DNA from 4 places in the Streptomyces sp. NBC_01012 genome. Region 2 is predicted to be linked to each of the others. Evidence: riboswitches for the same ligand, from Rfam matches in the RefSeq annotation. Region 2 holds a riboswitch; each other region holds the start of a gene.
What was found. A riboswitch is a leader RNA that binds a small molecule or an ion and turns the genes downstream of it on or off. The one in region 2 is predicted to bind thiamine pyrophosphate.
Positions count from the first base shown of each region.

Region 1: another riboswitch for thiamine pyrophosphate. It lies ahead of OG623_RS08615 (thiamine ABC transporter substrate binding subunit); the one in region 2 lies ahead of thiC (phosphomethylpyrimidine synthase ThiC).
Region 3: another riboswitch for thiamine pyrophosphate. It lies ahead of OG623_RS02850 (purine-cytosine permease family protein); the one in region 2 lies ahead of thiC (phosphomethylpyrimidine synthase ThiC).
Region 4: another riboswitch for thiamine pyrophosphate. It lies ahead of thiO (glycine oxidase ThiO); the one in region 2 lies ahead of thiC (phosphomethylpyrimidine synthase ThiC).

Region 1 is NZ_CP108688.1:2,003,401-2,007,605, reverse strand. It holds gene OG623_RS08625 (phosphatidate cytidylyltransferase) at 1-970, shown strand, start outside; gene rlmN (23S rRNA (adenine(2503)-C(2))-methyltransferase RlmN) at 1,066-2,172, shown strand; TPP riboswitch at 2,247-2,363, shown strand; gene OG623_RS08615 (thiamine ABC transporter substrate binding subunit) at 2,437-3,531, shown strand; gene OG623_RS08610 (ABC transporter permease) at 3,603-4,205, shown strand, end outside.
Region 2 is NZ_CP108688.1:3,786,472-3,790,676, reverse strand. It holds gene OG623_RS17110 (IclR family transcriptional regulator) at 1-152, shown strand, start outside; gene OG623_RS17105 (SsgA family sporulation/cell division regulator) at 254-691, shown strand; gene OG623_RS17100 (YibE/F family protein) at 708-2,063, opposite strand; TPP riboswitch at 2,135-2,268, shown strand; gene thiC (phosphomethylpyrimidine synthase ThiC) at 2,261-4,069, shown strand.
Region 3 is NZ_CP108688.1:645,571-649,775, forward strand. It holds gene OG623_RS02840 (shikimate dehydrogenase) at 1-672, opposite strand, end outside; gene OG623_RS02845 (TetR family transcriptional regulator) at 812-1,498, shown strand; TPP riboswitch at 1,627-1,721, shown strand; gene OG623_RS02850 (purine-cytosine permease family protein) at 1,712-3,112, shown strand; gene OG623_RS02855 (protein kinase domain-containing protein) at 3,294-4,205, opposite strand, start outside.
Region 4 is NZ_CP108688.1:5,910,837-5,915,041, forward strand. It holds gene pknB (Stk1 family PASTA domain-containing Ser/Thr kinase) at 1-175, opposite strand, end outside; gene OG623_RS26590 (thiazole synthase) at 303-1,097, opposite strand; gene thiS (sulfur carrier protein ThiS) at 1,100-1,360, opposite strand; gene thiO (glycine oxidase ThiO) at 1,357-2,559, opposite strand; TPP riboswitch at 2,557-2,669, opposite strand; gene OG623_RS26605 (NAD(P)/FAD-dependent oxidoreductase) at 2,752-3,990, shown strand; gene OG623_RS26610 (Rv2175c family DNA-binding protein) at 4,063-4,205, shown strand, end outside.

The DNA of each region.
Region 1 (4,205 bases), 1.8 Mb from region 2:
GCCCATCGTGCCGGACGCTCCCGACGCAGGTAGAGACGCTGACGACCGCGACGACCGGAGGGGGGACGCCGCGCGCATCAGCGGCCCCCTGTTCCGTGACGAGAAGCCGCAGGAGCCCATGTCCACCCCGCCGCCGTCCACCCCGCCGCCCAAGAAGCGTGCGGGGCGTGATCTGCGCGCCGCCATAGGGGTCGGTGTCGGCCTCGGCGCTCTGGTCGTCGGCTCCCTCTTCATCGTCAAGGCCGTCTTCGTCGGTGTGATCGTGCTGGCGGTGGTGGTCGGGCTCTGGGAGCTCACCTCCCGGCTCAAGGAGCGCAAGGGCATCAACGCCCCGCTGGTGCCCCTCGCCGTCGGTGGCGCCGCGATGGTGGTCGCCGGCTATGTACGGGAGGCCGAAGGGGCCTGGGTCGCGATGGCGCTCACGGCCCTCGCGGTGCTCGTCTGGCGGATGACGGAGCCCCCGGAGGGCTACCTCAAGGACGTCACGGCGGGTGTCTTCGCCGTGTTCTACGTCCCGTTCCTGGCCACGTTCGTCGCGATGATGCTCACCGCGCACGACGGCGCCTGGCGGGTGCTGACCTTCCTCCTGCTGACCGTGGTCAGCGACACCGGCGCGTACGCCGTCGGCTGGCGCTTCGGTACGCACAAGCTGGCACCCCGCATCAGCCCCGGGAAGACCCGCGAGGGCCTGATCGGCGCGGTCACCTTCGCGATGGTCGCCGGCGCCCTGTGCATGGAGTTCCTGATCGACGACGGGAGCTGGTGGCAGGGTCTGCTGATGGGCCTCGCCGTCGCCGCCAGCGCCACGCTGGGGGACCTCGGCGAGTCCATGATCAAGCGGGACCTCGGGATCAAGGACATGGGCACGCTGCTGCCCGGCCACGGCGGCATCATGGACCGGCTCGACTCGCTCCTGCCGAGCGCCCCGGTCGTATGGCTGCTGCTCGTGCTGTTCGTCGGATCCGGCTGATCACGCCCTGAGGGGCCTGCCCGCTCGGCCGGTCCTCGGGGCGGGTCCTCGGGGCCGGTCGGACTTACTCGTACGTCTGCGACACTGGAAGAACCATGCCTAAGCCCGGAGAACTCCAGTTTGTCGCGCCCCGTGGAGCCAAGCGGCCGCCGCGGCACCTCGCCGACCTCACACCCGACGAGCGCAAGGAAGCAGTCGCCGCGACCGGCGAGAAGCCCTTCCGTGCCAAGCAGCTGTCACAGCACTACTTCACGCGGTACGCCCACGACCCGGCGGAGTGGACCAACATTCCGGCGGCGTCGCGGGACAAGCTCGCCGAGGCGATGTTCCCCGACCTGATGTCGGTGATGCGCCACATCAGCTGCGACGACGACACCACCCGTAAGACGCTGTGGAAGCTGCACGACGGCACGCTCGTCGAGTCCGTCCTCATGCGGTATCCGGACCGGGTGACCATGTGCATCTCGTCCCAGGCGGGCTGCGGGATGAACTGCCCGTTCTGCGCGACCGGGCAGGCGGGACTCGACCGCAACCTGTCGACGGCCGAGATCGTGCACCAGATCGTGGACGGCATGCGCGCCCTGCGCGACGGCGAGGTACCCGGCGGCCCCGCGCGGCTGTCCAACATCGTCTTCATGGGCATGGGCGAGCCGCTGGCCAACTACAAGCGCGTGGTTGGGGCCATCCGCCGGCTGACGGACCCCGAGCCGGACGGCCTGGGGCTCTCGCAGCGCGGGATCACCGTGTCCACGGTGGGCCTGGTCCCGGCGATGCTGCGCTTCGCCGACGAGGGCTTCAAGTGCCGTCTCGCGGTCTCCCTGCACGCCCCGGACGACGAGCTGCGCGACACCCTGGTGCCCGTGAACACCCGCTGGAAGGTCCGCGAGGTCCTGGACGCCGCGTGGGAGTACTCGGAGAAGTCCGGCCGCCGTATCTCCATCGAGTACGCGCTGATCCGCGACATCAACGACCAGGCCTGGCGCGGCGACCGGCTCGGCCGGCTGCTCAAGGGCAAGCGGGTGCACGTCAACCTCATCCCGCTGAACCCGACCCCGGGCTCCAAGTGGACCGCGTCACGGCCCGAGGACGAGAAGGCGTTCGTGGAGGCCATCGCCGCCCATGGTGTGCCGGTCACCGTCCGCGACACCCGCGGCCAGGAGATCGACGGGGCCTGCGGGCAGCTGGCGGCGGCCGAGCGCTGAGGCGGTCCGGGCGTACGTGATCCGGCCGGTCCGGCGTGATCCGGCCGGTGTAGCCTGGCCCGGAAATCAACTTCATATTCCGACAGGGGAGCGCCACAGCGCTGAGAGTGCGGCACCGAGTACAGGTCGGCCGCAGACCCTCTGAACCTCGCCCGGGTCATTCCGGGTAGGAAGTTCGGACCTTACTCAAGCTGTTGCGCCCTGCCCGCTCACCGAGCGGGCGGGGCCGCGTCTCTTCCTGGTCACCTCCAGGAGGAAAACACCATGAACACCACGACGAAGTACGCGGCGACGGCGCTCGCCGCCGCCCTCGGCGTCAGCACACTAGCGGGCTGCGGCGGCTCCGACGGCAAGGCCTCCGGCGACACGGGGGCCGGCTCCAGGACCGTCACGCTCGTCAGCCATGACTCGTTCAACGCCTCGGACGCCGTCCTGAAGGCGTTCACGAAGGAGACCGGTTACACGGTCAAGGTGCTCAAGAGCGGGGACGCCGGTGCGGCGCTCAACCAGGAGATCCTGACCAAGGGCTCCCCGCGCGGCGATGTGTTCTTCGGCGCCGACAACACCCTGCTCTCCCGCGCCCTGGACAACGACCTCTTCACGCCGTACGAGGCGAAGGGCCTCGACCGGGTCGACACCGGCACCCAGCTCGACGCGGACAAGCACCGCGTCACGCCCGTCGACACCGGCGACATCTGCGTCAACTACGACAAGAAGTACTTCGACGACAAGAAGCTCGACCCGCCGAAGACCTTCGGCGACCTGCTGAAGCCCGCGTACAAGAACCTGCTGGTCACCGAGAACGCCGCGACGTCGTCGCCCGGACTCGCCTTCCTCCTCGGCACGGTCGCCACCCAGGGTGAGAGCGGCTACCAGGACTACTGGAAGAAGCTGAAGAGCAACGGCGTCAAGGTCGTCGACGGCTGGGAGCAGGCCTACAACGAGGAGTTCTCCGGCTCCGCAGGCGGCAAGAAGGCCAAGGCCGACCGGCCGCTCGTCGTCTCGTACGCCTCCAGCCCGCCCGTCGAGGTGGAGTACGCCGATCCGAAGCCGACCGAGGCCCCGACCGGCGTCGCCACCGGCACCTGCTTCCGCCAGATCGAGTTCGCCGGTCTGCTGGACGGCGCGAAGAACGAGGCGGGCGGAAAGGCGCTGCTGGACTTCCTGATCAGCAAGCGTTTCCAGGAGGACATGCCGCTGAACATGTTCGTGAACCCGGTGGTGAAGGACGCGAAGCTGCCGAAGCTCTTCACGGAGTTCGGAGCGACCGTCGACAAGCCGGCGACCGTGTCCCCCGAGAAGATCGCCAAGAACCGTGAGCAGTGGGTCCAGTCATGGTCCTCGCTCGTCGTGAAGTAGCCGCGCGGCCCGCTCGCCGGGGAAACGCGGGGCGCGGGAACGCACGCGGGAACGCGGTGCGGCTCGGCCTCATGGCCGTGCCCGTCGCGTTCTTCGGCCTGTTCTTCGCCTACCCGGTCGTCTCGATCGTCGGCCGGGGGCTGAAGTCCGGAGGCGACTGGCAGTTCGGCCGGATCGGCGCGGTGCTGGGCCGGTCCGACATCCTCGACGTCCTCTGGTTCACCACCTGGCAGGCCCTCGCGTCGACCGTGCTCACCCTGCTGATCGCACTGCCGGGCGCCTATGTGTTCGCCCGCTTCGAGTTCCCCGGCAAACAGCTCCTGCGGGCCGTCGTGACCGTGCCGTTCGTCCTGCCGACCGTCGTCGTGGGTACGGCGTTCCTGGCGCTGCTGGGACGCGGCGGGTTCCTCGACGAGCTCTGGGGCGTCAGGCTCGACACGACCGTGTGGGCCATCCTGCTCGCCCATGTGTTCTTCAACTACGCGGTCGTCGTACGGACCGTCGGCGGCCTGTGGTCCCAGCTCGACCCCCGCCAGGAGGAGGCCGCCCGGGTGCTCGGGGCCGGCCGCATCGCCGCCTGGCGGCGAGTGACGCTGCCCGCGCTGGCGCCCGCCGTCGCCGCGGCGGCTCTGATGGTGTTCCTCTTCACCTTCACCTCCTTCGGTGTCGTCCAG
Region 2 (4,205 bases):
CGGCCATTCCGATCACTGTCGGTTCCGCCGTGGCGGCCATGGCTGTATCTCTCCCCCTGCATCAGGAAGAACGGTTGCGCCCCGCAGTCGAACAACTACGCTGCGAAGTGACGACTCTCTTGCGCTCGTTCGTGTTCTCTATCAGTATCTGAAAAATCACTCCTTGTGATCTGCTATCGCGTGCACCACGATGGCGTCAATAGGGCCATGGGGGATCATTCCTGGCCAGTTTCATCTACTGCGGGGTTGAACGATGCGCGAGTCGGTTCAAGCAGAGGTCATGATGAGCTTCCTCGTCTCCGAGGAGCTCTCCTTCCGTATTCCGGTGGAGCTCCGGTACGAGGTCAGTGATCCGTACGCGATCCGGATGACCTTCCACCTGCCGGGTGACGCCCCCGTCACCTGGGCATTCGGCCGTGAGCTACTGCTCGACGGTCTCAACAGCCCCAGCGGCGACGGCGATGTGCACATCGGCCCGACCGAGCCCGAAGGGCTGTCGGATGTACACATCCGCCTTCAGGTCGGTGCGGACCGTGCGCTCTTCAGGGCCGGCACGGCACCTCTTGTGGCATTTCTCGACCGTACGGACAAGCTGGTGCCGCTGGGGCAGGAGCACACGCTGGGTGACTTCGACGGCAATCTGGAAGAGGCGCTGGGCCGCATCCTCGCCAAGGAGCAGAACGCCGGCTGAAACAGGAAGGTCCGGCTCACGCCTTGCGGCGCCGTCCCCTCCCGGTCCGCGCGGGTGCAGGAGCTCCGGCTCCCGCGCCGAGCCCCGTGCGGTCCGCGGAGACCACCAGGGCAGCGAGCGCCGTCGTCACCGGTACCGAGGCGACCAGCCCGATCGATCCGACCAGGGTACGGACGATCTCCTCGGCGACCAGCTCGCTGTTGGCCACCGTGCCGACGCTGCTCTGCGCGATGGAGAACAGCAGCAGCAGCGGAAGAGCCGCGCCGGCGTAGGCGAGTACGAGTGTGTTGACGACCGAGGCGATGTGGTCGCGCCCGATCCGGATACCCGCCCGGTAGAGGCCGCGCGCGCCCATGGCCGGATCGGCCTGGTGCAGCTCCCAGACCGCCGACGTCTGGGTCACGGTCACATCGTCGAGCACACCGAGCGAGCCGATGATCACACCGGCGAGCAGCAGGCCGCTCATGTCGATGTCCGGGTAGAGCCCATGGATCAGACCGGTGTTGTCGTCCGTGTTCCCGGACAGGACGGCCCAGCCGATGAAGAGCGAGCCCAGCAGCCCGATCAGCACCAGCGAGATGAGTGTGCCGAGGACGGCCACGGAGGTGCGGGCCGTCAGTCCGTGGCAGGTGTAGAGGGCGATCAGCATGATGGCGCTCGCCCCGATCACCGCGACGACCAGGGGATTGGAGCCCTGGAGGATCGCCGGCAGGATGAACAGGGTCAGCACGGCGAAGGAGACGGCGAGCGCGACCAGCGCCATGAGTCCGCGCAGTCTGCCCACCACGATCACCGCGAGGGCGAAGATCCCGGCGAGCAGAGCCATCGGGAACGCGCGGTCCACGTCGGTCACCGAATACTGCAGGTCCCGGGGCGCGTCGGGAGCGTACGCCACGACCACCCCCTGGCCCTCGCGCAGTTGTCGCGGGGCGTCGGGCTGGACGACCTCGACGAACGTACGGCCCTTGTCCTTACCGCTGGTCACCTCGACCGTGGCCTTCTTGCACTTCCCGGTCTGCTCGTTGACCGCTTCCTGACCGGCCGCGGTGGACGTGTCGCCGGTCGCCGGCACCTGCGAGGCGTTGACATCCGCGCAGTTGACCGACACGACCTTCGTGACCCGCCCGTCCTGGGTCTGCCGGTCGAAGCCGACACCCGTGCGTTCATGGGCCGGCGCACCGCCGGGCCAGAAGGCCACGAGGCCGACGACGACCGCGGCGGCGAAGGGGATCAGTACAGCCGCGATGACCTTGCGAAGGTGCTTGGACACCGGCGCTGCGGGGCCGTGGCTGTGGGTGTGGCCATGCGCATGGCTCTGGGTGCTGCCTGATGCGGGGCCGTGGGGTTCGGGGGCACTCGGAGGGGACGTCACCCGGCGATCATCCCAAGAACCGGGGAGGCCCTCTGGCCAGCGCGCCAGAACGAGGGTTAGCGTGGGGACGCATTTGTACACGCGGGAGCTCGGAGCACCGGGCTGAGAGGGCGCTGACCTCCGTATATCCATACGGGACACGCTGCGCCGACCGCCGAACCTGTTACCGGGTAATGCCGGCGTAGGGAGTAGGTCTCATGACCACAGCGGACGCACGCACGCCTGCCTCGAAGCGGAACGCGCAGAACGACGAGGCCGGGAAGTCCATCGGCTGGCACAAGGGATACATCCAGGGCTCACGCCCGGATCTCCGGGTGCCGGTCCGCCAGGTGCACCTCACCAACGGCAAGGACGTGACGCTGTACGACACGTCGGGGCCGTACACCGACCCCACCACGGACACCGATGTACGCCGGGGGCTCGCCCCGCTGCGACAGCACTGGATCACCGCCCGCGGGGACACCGCGGAGTACGCGGGCCGCCCCGTGCGCCCCGAGGACGACGGGCTCAAGCACACCTCCCCGAGGGGCGGCCTGCGCAATCTCGACGCGGTCTTCCCCGGGCGCCCGCGGCAGCCGCGCCGCAGCCGGGACGGCGGTCCCGTCACCCAGCTCGCGTACGCCCGCCGGGGGGAGATCACCCCGGAGATGGAGTACGTGGCGATCCGGGAGAACGTCGAACCCGAGGTCGTGCGGGAGGAGATCGCGGCGGGCCGGGCCGTCCTGCCCGCCAACGTCAACCACCCGGAGATCGAGCCGATGATCATCGGCAAGCGCTTCCTGGTGAAGGTCAACGCCAACATCGGCAACTCCGCGGTCACCTCCTCCATCGAGGAGGAGGTGGACAAGATGACCTGGGCCACCACGTGGGGCGCCGACACGGTCATGGACCTCTCCACCGGCCGCAACATCCACACCACCCGCGAGTGGGTCCTGCGCAACTCCCCCGTGCCGATCGGCACGGTCCCCCTCTACCAGGCGCTCGAGAAGGTCGACGGCCGGGCCGAGGAGCTGACCTGGGAGATCTACAAGGACACCGTCGTCGAGCAGGCCGAACAGGGCGTCGACTACATGACGGTGCACGCCGGCGTCCGGCTGCCGTACGTCCCGCTGACGGCCCGCCGCAAGACCGGAATCGTCTCGCGCGGCGGATCCATCATGGCGGCGTGGTGCCTGGCCCACCACAAGGAGTCGTTCCTCTACGAACACTTCGAGGAGCTCTGCGAGATCCTCGCGGCGTACGACGTGACGTACTCGCTGGGTGACGGGCTGCGCCCCGGCTCCATCGCCGACGCCAACGACGAGGCGCAGTTCGCCGAGCTCCGGACGCTCGGTGAACTCAACACCGTCGCCAAGCGGTTCGGTGTGCAGACGATGATCGAGGGCCCCGGGCATGTCCCGATGCACAAGATCAAGGAGAACATCGACCTCCAGCAGGAGATCTGCGAGGAGGCCCCGTTCTACACCCTGGGCCCCCTCACCACGGACGTCGCGCCCGCGTACGACCACATCACCTCGGGCATCGGCGCGGCGATGATCGCCTGGTGGGGGACTGCGATGCTCTGCTACGTCACGCCCAAGGAGCACCTGGGGCTGCCCGACCGCGACGACGTGAAGACGGGTGTCATCACGTACAAGATCGCCGCCCATGCCGCGGACCTCGCCAAGGGGCATCCCGGGGCGCAGGAGTGGGACGACGCGCTGTCGGACGCGCGGTTCGAGTTCCGCTGGGAGGACCAGTTCAACCTGGCGCTCGACCCCGACACCGCACGGGAGTTCCATGACGAGACGCTGCCGGCCGAGCCGGCGAAGACGGCACACTTCTGCTCGATGTGCGGGCCGAAGTTCTGCTCGATGAAGATCTCCCACGACATCCGGCGGGAGCACGGCGTCGGACCCACGGTCGTCGACACCGAGTTCGACGCGGAGGCGCTCGCCGGTATGGCGGAGAAGTCCCAGGAGTTCGCGGCCAGGGGCAACCGGGTGTACCTCCCGCTGGCCGACTGACACCCTGCGGAGCAGGCGCTGTTCCGGTGGGGCGGACGAAGCCCCTCCGGAACAGCGCCTCCCGGAGGGCGCCGCCCACGGGCGTGGTCCGGTTCCCTGGGTTCCGGACGGCCGGCTGTCCGAGAGCCCGGCGCGG
Region 3 (4,205 bases), 3.1 Mb from region 2:
CCACATCCGTGGACGGAGGAGTTCGGGCGCGAACGGAATACCGGGATGCGTACTCATCCCGGTCGGGGTGGCGTGCACCAGCCCGTCACAGCGGGCCAGTTCCCCGGCGAGGTCCGACGGGCCGCCGGCAACCACCCGTTTCGCGGGGAAGCCGGCCTTCAGCGAGGCTGCGAGCGACCGGGCCCGCGGCTCGTCGGTATCGATCAGGGTCAGGCGTCGGCACCCGAGGGCGAGCATGGCGTGGCCGACGGCCGCCCCGGCGCCACCCGCTCCCAGCTGGACCACGTGCGAGGTGGACGCACCGGGCAGTCCGCGGGAGAACGCGGCGCCGAAGCCGGTGACGTCGGTGTTGTGCCCGATGGCCCGCCCGTGCCGGAAGACGATGGTGTTCACGGCGCCGAGCGACTCCGCCTGCGGATCGAGGGCGTCCAGGTACGGGATGACCGTCTGCTTGCAGGGGTGGGTGATGTTGAGCCCGTCGTACCCGAGGTCGCGGGCCGCGTGCACGAGGTCGCCCACCCTTTCGGGGCCGGTACCAAGGGCATCCAGGTCCAGGAGCCTGTACAGGTACCGCAGTCCCTGCCGGTCCGCCTCACGTTCGTGCAGAGCGGGGCTGAGCGACGTGGTGATGCCCGCGCCGATCAGCCCGACCAGATACGCACCTGCGGTCACCTGCACCTCCGTAATGTACGAACTAGTACGTTACTTATAGCAAGAGCGGGCCGAGTCGAGAAGCCCTCGCGCCGAAAGATCCAGGCACGGCCCGCTCCTACAATCACGGGACACTCACCACGCACCGGAGGAGCAGGACATGTCCAGCGCCCAGGAGTCAGCGCCGCCCGCGGAGCGTCAGCGCGACGCGGCCCGCACCAGGGCGGAGATCCTCGCGGTGGCGACCAGGGAGTTCGCCCGGGACGGCTACGCGGGCGCACGGGTGGACAAGATCGCCGCCCTCACGCGCACGACGAAGCGGATGATCTACTACTACTTCGGCGGCAAGGAACAGCTCTTCACCGCGGTGCTGGAAGCGGCCTACTCGGAGATCCGTCAGCTGGAGGGCGAGCTGGACGTCGAGCACCTGGATCCCGTCGCCGCCACCCGCCGACTGGTCGAGCTGACATTCGACCACCACGAGGCGCACCCCGACTTCATCCGGCTCGTCAGCATCGAGAACATCCACGAAGCGGAACACATAATCGGCTCCGAGAAGTTGAGCCGACTCGGCTCCCCCGCGGCCGGGGTGCTGCAGAGCATCCTGAAGTCCGGTCGGGAAGCGGGGCTGTTCCACGCGGATGTCGACGCCATCGACGTACACGCGGTGATCAGCTCGTTCTGCTTCTTCCGCGTATCGAACCGGCACACGTTCGGCGCGCTGTTCGGCCGCGACCTGGTGGCCCCTGACAGCCGGGACCACTACCGGAACATGCTCGCAGACATGATCATCGCTTACCTCACCGCCCCGTCCACACCCCGCGGCCCCGTGACCGTCACCCCATGACCGTCACCCCTTGCCCTTGACCCGGGACCTCTGAAGCTGCACCGGGCCACGGCGGCTTCCGGTGCGCGCTCATCGTCCCGCCCGCCCCCCTCATCGCGCTCCACGCGCACCCGGCTATTCTGGCCGCCGCACCGGACACGGGGTGCCCCGCACAGGGGCTGAGAACACACCCGTCGAACCTGAACCAGTTAGCACTGGCGGAGGGATGTCTTCATGTCATTGCCGTACACCCAGGACGAGCGCGCGGCCACGGAGCCGCAGCACCCTTTCGACGGGCGCATGCCCACCGCCCCAGGTGATCTGCGTATCGAGGCGCACGGGATAGCCCCGGTTCCCGAGGACCGTCGCTACGGCGGGCCCGGACGGCTGTTCACCGTGTGGTTCGCCCCCAACCTGACGATGACCGGCGTCTTCACCGGCACCGTCGGTATCGCACTGGGCCTGGACTTCACCACGGCGCTCATTGCCGTCGTGCTCGGCACCCTCGTGGGCGCCGTGCCCACCGCGTATCTGGGTACCTGGGGAAGCCAGACCGGCTCCGGGCAACTTCCGCTGTCACGGCTGGCGTTCGGCCGTGGTGTGGTGCTGCCGGGCACACTCCAGTGGCTGTCGTCGATCGCCTGGGACGCGCTGATCGGCCTGTTCGGCGGGGACGCGCTGGCCCAGCTGTGCGGCTGGCCGTTCTGGCTCGGGGTGCTGGTCATGATGGCCGCCCAGGGTGCCCTCGGCGTCCTGGGGTACGAGGTGATCCACCGGCTCCAGACCGTCATGACCTTCGCCCTCGCGGCCGCCTTCGCGGTCCTGTCCACGAAGCTGCTGGACGGTGTCCGTCCCGTCGCCACCGGCACCGTGCACGGCGCGGACCGGGCGGGGGCGTTCGTCCTGACGTGCACCATCGCCCTGAGCCTGGCGCTGTCCTGGGCCCCGTACGCCAGCGACTTCAGCCGCTATCTGCCGCGCACCGCGTCCCGGCCGCGCATGTTCTGGTGCACGCTGCTCGGGGTCAGCACCTCCTTCGTGGCCGTCCAGGCCCTCGGTCTGTGGGGCGCGTCCGTCTTCACCGACCAGACGGCGCGCGGCATCGACACCCTGCTGGGCGGGGGCGCGCTCGGAGCGTTCGGGCTGCTCGCCGTGGCGCTGGCCGCGCTGTGCAGCAATGCCATGAACGACTACAGCGGATCGCTGGCGCTGCAGACCATGGGCGTCCGCCTGCCTCGCCCCGTCGCCGCGGCACTCGCCGCAGCGCTCGGCTTCCCGCTCGTGCTGTGGATGCACGCGGCCGACACCACGACACGCTTCCAGAACGTGCTTCTTCTCGTCGGCTACTGGATCCCCGGGTTCGTGGCGATCGTCGCCGTGGACTGGCTCGTCCGGGCGAGGGACCGCGGCCACTCCCCCATCGACCTGGCCGCCGAGAGCATCCACCGACAGCCGTGGTGGCCGGCGCTCACCGCCTTCGCCGTAGCCTTCGCGGCGGCGGTGCCGTTCATGAGCACCAGCCTGTACGTGGGCCCGGTCGCCGAGGCGCTGCACGGGGCGGACGTCGCCTACGGGGTGGCGTTCCTCGTGGCTCTGACGGTGTACACCCCGCTGCGACTGCGCCACCGTGGCTGACGGCCGGAAGGTGATCGCCGCAGCTGCCGTCAGGTCGACGACGTTCTTGCGGCTGGGTCGCCGCGAGCGCGGCCACGCGTACACCTTCGGCTCGACTTCCACCTTCGTGAAGAACGGCATCGGCTCCAACACATGGGTCAACTGCTCCTGGCCGGGCCGCCACCCGGCCAGGAGCGGTCCCTCAGACCTTCTCGGACTTCCGCAGCGCCTGCCACGTCGTCCGCCCCACGATCCCGTTCGCATCCAGTCCCGCCCGCTTCTGGAAGGTGACGACGGCCCCGTGGGTCAGGGGGCCGAAGTCGCCGTCCACCTCGCCGACTTCGGTGATGTCGTGCAGGTACCTCAGCAGGCACTGGAGCTCGCGTACCTGGCTGCCGCCGTCGCCCTTCCTGACGGTGAAGTCCCACGTGCCGCTCCAGCCCGCCGTGTAGCCGCGGCCGTGGGTGTCGTCCTCGTACACGGCGGGCTTCTCACACGTGGGTGGAACCGCGGACGCCGGGGGCGAGTCCCGCAGGGTGTACGTCATCGTCGTCGCCGTGCCCAGCGCGACCACCACCAGCGCCGCGCCCAGGGCCGGCCGAACCCACCGCCGGGGGCGCAGTCGCGGCAGCCGGGCCGAACGGGCGGCACCGGCCGCCTGTTCCACCTGTCGCAGCAGGGCCTCGGTGCCGATGCGTTCGGCGTGGGTGCGGGCGAGGCAGTCGGTGATGATATGCCGCCAGCCGTCCGGGAGTTCGGGGGACAGTCGCAGTTCCTCGGTGCCGCGCGCGTAGCGCGTGGCCGCGTCACAGCGAGCCTCCGTCGTGCTTCCGGGCAGCGGAAAGGTACCGGTCAGGACGGTGTGGGCGAGGACACCGAAGGCCCAGACGTCGGCGGAGGGCCGGATCTGCGTGCCCCGCTCGTCGACCTCCGGCCAGAGGAGCTCGGGCGGTGTGTAGTCCGGGGTCGCGAAGGCGGGCGCGTAGGCGTGGGTGCCCTCCAGCTCGGCGGCCATGTTGAAGTCGGCGAGCCGCACCGAACCGCCCTTGAGCAACAGCACGTTGGCGGGTTTGAGGTCCCCGTGCACCCAGCCCGCATGGTGCAGCTGGTGCAG
Region 4 (4,205 bases), 2.1 Mb from region 2:
ACGCCGCGTCGGTCGCCAGCGCCGGATGCATCACCTTGAGGGCGAGCACCCGGTCGAGCCGGGTGTCCATGGCCCGGTAGACCGTGGCCATGCCACCGACGGCGATGCGTGCGTCGATCCGGTAGCGGCCGTCGAGCAGCTGCCCGACGAGGGGGTCCTGGAGGGTCGTGTCCACGGTGCGAGTCTACGAGCTGCCACGGACACGACGGGATGGGCCAGGTGTTCCGGGGACCGTTCCGGTGCCGAGCCGTGACAGGGACATGTGCATGTTGTGACGGGAGGGAGCCGCGGCTGCCCGGACCTCAGAACGCCGGGCGCTCCGGATCCAGCACCGCGCGGCCCGCCACGGGTGAGGACGCCTCGGCGAAATGACGGCGCGGGATGCGTCCCGCCCGGTACGCCAGGCGCCCGCCGTCCACCGCGTGCCGCATCGCCGCCGCCATCAGCTCGGGCTCCTGCGCCCGGGTCACCGCCGACGCGAGCATCACGGCGGCACAGCCCAGCTCCATCGCCAGCGCCGCGTCCGATGCGGTGCCCGCGCCGGCGTCCAGGATCACCGGGACCCCGGCCTGCTCGACGATCAGCTGGAAGTTGTGCGGATTGCGGATGCCGAGCCCGGAGCCGATGGGGGAGCCCAGCGGCATGATCGCCGCGCACCCCACGTCCTCGAGCTTGCGGGCCAGGACCGGGTCGTCATTGGTGTACGGCAGGACCGTGAAGCCGTCGTCGACCAGGATCTCGGCGGCGTCCAGCAGCTCGACGGGGTCGGGCAGCAGGGTCCGCTCGTCGGCCACGACCTCCAGCTTGATCCAGTCGGTGCCCAGCGCCTCCCTGGCCAGCCGGGCGGTGAGCACGGCCTCGCCCGCCGTGAAGCAGCCCGCCGTGTTCGGCAGGACCTGGATGGAGAGGCGTTCCAGGACGGAGAGCACGGAGCCCTGCACGGTCGGGTCGAGCCGGCGCATCGCCACGGTGGTCAGCTCGGTGCCCGAGGCGATCAGGGAGCGCTCCAGCACATCGAGGCTGGGCGCCCCGCCCGTTCCCATGATCAGCCGGGACGAGAACGCGGTGGGCCCCAGGGTGAAGAGATCGTCGGACATGGTCAGCCTCCCTGGACCGCGGTGAGGACCTCGACGCGGTCGCCGTCGGCGAGCGTGGTGGCGGACCACTGTCCACGCGGGACGACGGCCTCGTTGACCGCGGCGGCGACCCCGGAGGGCGCGGTGGTCAGCGCCCCGACCAGGGTGTCCAGCGCGGTGCCCACGGGGACGGCGCGGTCTTCCCCGTTGACGGACACGGACACGGATGCGGATGTGGAGGCGGACACGGATGCGGGACCGGTGGCGGGCACGGGCTGTGTCATACGGGCTGCTCCTGCGACGCGTGGGCGGTGTCTTCGGGGGAACGTGGCCTGGCGTCCGCGGCGAAGCGGCGCGGCGAGAAGGGGCGGCCGAGCTCGGGCAGCTCGCTCGTGGTCAGCACCTCGGCCATCACCTCGCCCGTGACGGGGGTCAGCAGCACCCCGTTGCGGTGGTGCCCGGTGGCGAGGTGCAGACCGGGCAGCGCGGTGGGGCCCAGCAGCGGCGCGTTGTCGGGCGATGCGGGGCGCAGACCGGCCCGGGTCTCGGTCAGCGGGAGCTCGGTGATGCCGGGCACCAGCTCATGGGCGTCCCGCAGCAGCTCGTACACCCCGCCGGCGGTGACCGTGGTGTCCCAGCCCAGCTCCTCGGTGGTCGCACCGACCACCAGCTCGCCGTTGGCACGCGGGACCAGATAGACATGGCTGCCGCGTACGACGGCCCGCACGGTCCTGCTCAGGAAGGGGGCGTACGCGGGCGGCACGGTCAGCCGCAGCACCTGCCCCTTGACCGGGCGTACGGGCGGCACGACCGACTCGGGCAGCCCTTCCAGCCGGCCGCTGAGGCTGCCGCCCGCGAGCACCACCTGGCCTGCGGCGAGCCGCGTACCGTCCGCAAGGACGACGCCCGTCGCCCTGCCGTCCGTGACGGAGAGCCGCTGGACCCAGGCGCGGCGGAAGTCCACCCCCGCCCGCTCGCACGCGGTCAGCAGGGCCGAAGCCAGCCGCCTGGGGTCCACCTGGTGGTCGCCGTCGACCCGCAGCCCGCCGCGAACGCCGGGGGCGAGCATCGGCTCCAGCCGGCGGCACTCACGGCCGCTCAGCCACTCGGACTCCAGCCCGGATCGCTGCTGCAGCGCGTGCAGCTCCCGCAGATGCGCCCGGTCGTCGGAGTCCAGCGCGACGGACAGGGTGCCGCAGGCACGGAAGCCGGTCTCCTGCCCGCTCGCCTCCTCCAGCTCGGCGACGAACGCCGGATAGCGCGCCGCGGAGGCCACGTTGAGGCCGAGCAGCGTCTGCTCGCCGTAGTGGAGTTCGGTGACGGCCGCGAGCATCCCGGCCGCGACCCGGGCCGCGCCGCCGCCCGGTCCCGGATCGGCCAGCGTGGTGCTCAGACCCTGCTGGGCGGACCGCCAGGCGGTCACCAGACCGATGATGCCGCCCCCGACGACCAGGACGTCGGAGCTGCTCGTGGAGATACGCATGGGCGTCCAGCCCCTCCCTTCGCCGGCATGACCCGGATCAGGTTCGTACGGTCGGAGGCCGGTCAGCCTCCCTCTCAGCCCGGTACGTCCGGGCTCCCGCGAGTCTCTTACGGTGGCCAGCCTAGACCCCGCCCCCGACAGCCGGACACGGGCCCGGGAACCGGCGCCCCTTCAGGTCATTAGGGTGGACGGGTGAGCGAGCAGACACCGGAACCGGCACCGGGACAGCCGGCGCGCGCCGTCGTGATCGTGGGCGCCGGCATGGCCGGTGTGCAGACGGCCGTGGCCCTGCGCGAACAGGGCTTCACGGGCCGGGTCACCGTGATCGGCGCGGAACCGCACCAGCCGTACGACAGGCCGCCGCTCTCCAAGGCGATCCTGCTCGGCGAGGCGGAGCACTCCGCCTTCGACATCGACTTCGAGGCCCTGGACATCACCCTGCGCCTGGGGCTCCATGTGACCGGCCTGCGCGCCGGCGCGCACGAGGTGGACACCCTGGAAGGCCCCGTCCCCTACGACGCGCTGGTCATCGCCACCGGCGCGGAACCCGTCGCACTGCCCGGTTCCGACGGCGTGCCCGGTGTCCATCTGCTGCGCACCCTCGACGACGCCGCGCGGCTGCGGCCCATCCTCGACCAACAGCACGACGTGGTCGTCGTCGGAGCGGGCTGGATCGGCGCCGAGTTCGCCACGGCGGCCCGCGCCGCCGGCTGCGTGGTCACCGTCGTGGAGGCCGCGGACCGTCCCCTGGCGGGCACGCTGCCCGCCGAGGTCGCCGCGCCGATGACCCGCTGGTACGCCGAGAGCGGAGCCGATCTCCTCACCGGCGCCCGGGTCGCCCGCGTCGGACAGGGCGCCGTCCATCTGTCGGACGGCCGGGTGATCCCCGCGGGGGCGGTGGTCGTCGGCATCGGCGCCCGGCCCGCCACCGGGTGGCTCGCGGGCTCGGGCATCGAGCTCGGCCCGGACGGCTCGGTCGTCGCGGACAGCTCGCTGCGCGCCTCGCTGCCCGATGTCCACGCGGTGGGCGACTGCGCCTCCTTCCCTTCCGCCCGCTACGGCGAGCGGCTGCTGGTCCATCACTGGGACAACGCCCTTCAGGGGCCCAGGACGGTCGCCGCCGCCCTCGCGAGCGGTGAGGCGGGCACGTACGACCCGGTGCCCTACTTCTGGTCCGAGCAGTTCGGCCGCTTCGTGCAGTACGCCGGCCATCACGCCGGAGCCGACACGCTGCTGTGGCGGGGCGACCCGGCCGAGGCGTCCTGGACGGTGCTCTGGCTGCGGCAGGGGGTGCTGGTCGCCGTACTGGCCGTCAGCAGGCCCCGTGACCTGACACAGGGGCGCAAGCTCGTCGAAGCGGGGGCGCGCATCGATCCGGCGCGGGCCGCGGACTCCTCCGTACCGCTGAAATCCACGGTGCGGAACGCCTGAGGGCACCGACCACCCGCCTCGTACGCCCTGCCCGGCTACCGACTGTCGGTCCGGGATGGCACGCTTGTCCTTGTGACCGAGATTGACGCAAAGATCGATGCTCTCGTCCCCGCCTGGCTCCACCTTCCCGACATCGCGGAAATGCTCGATGTCGAGGTGACGCGCGTACGGCAGCTGGTCAAGGAAGGCCAGCTGATCGCCGTGCGACGTGGTGA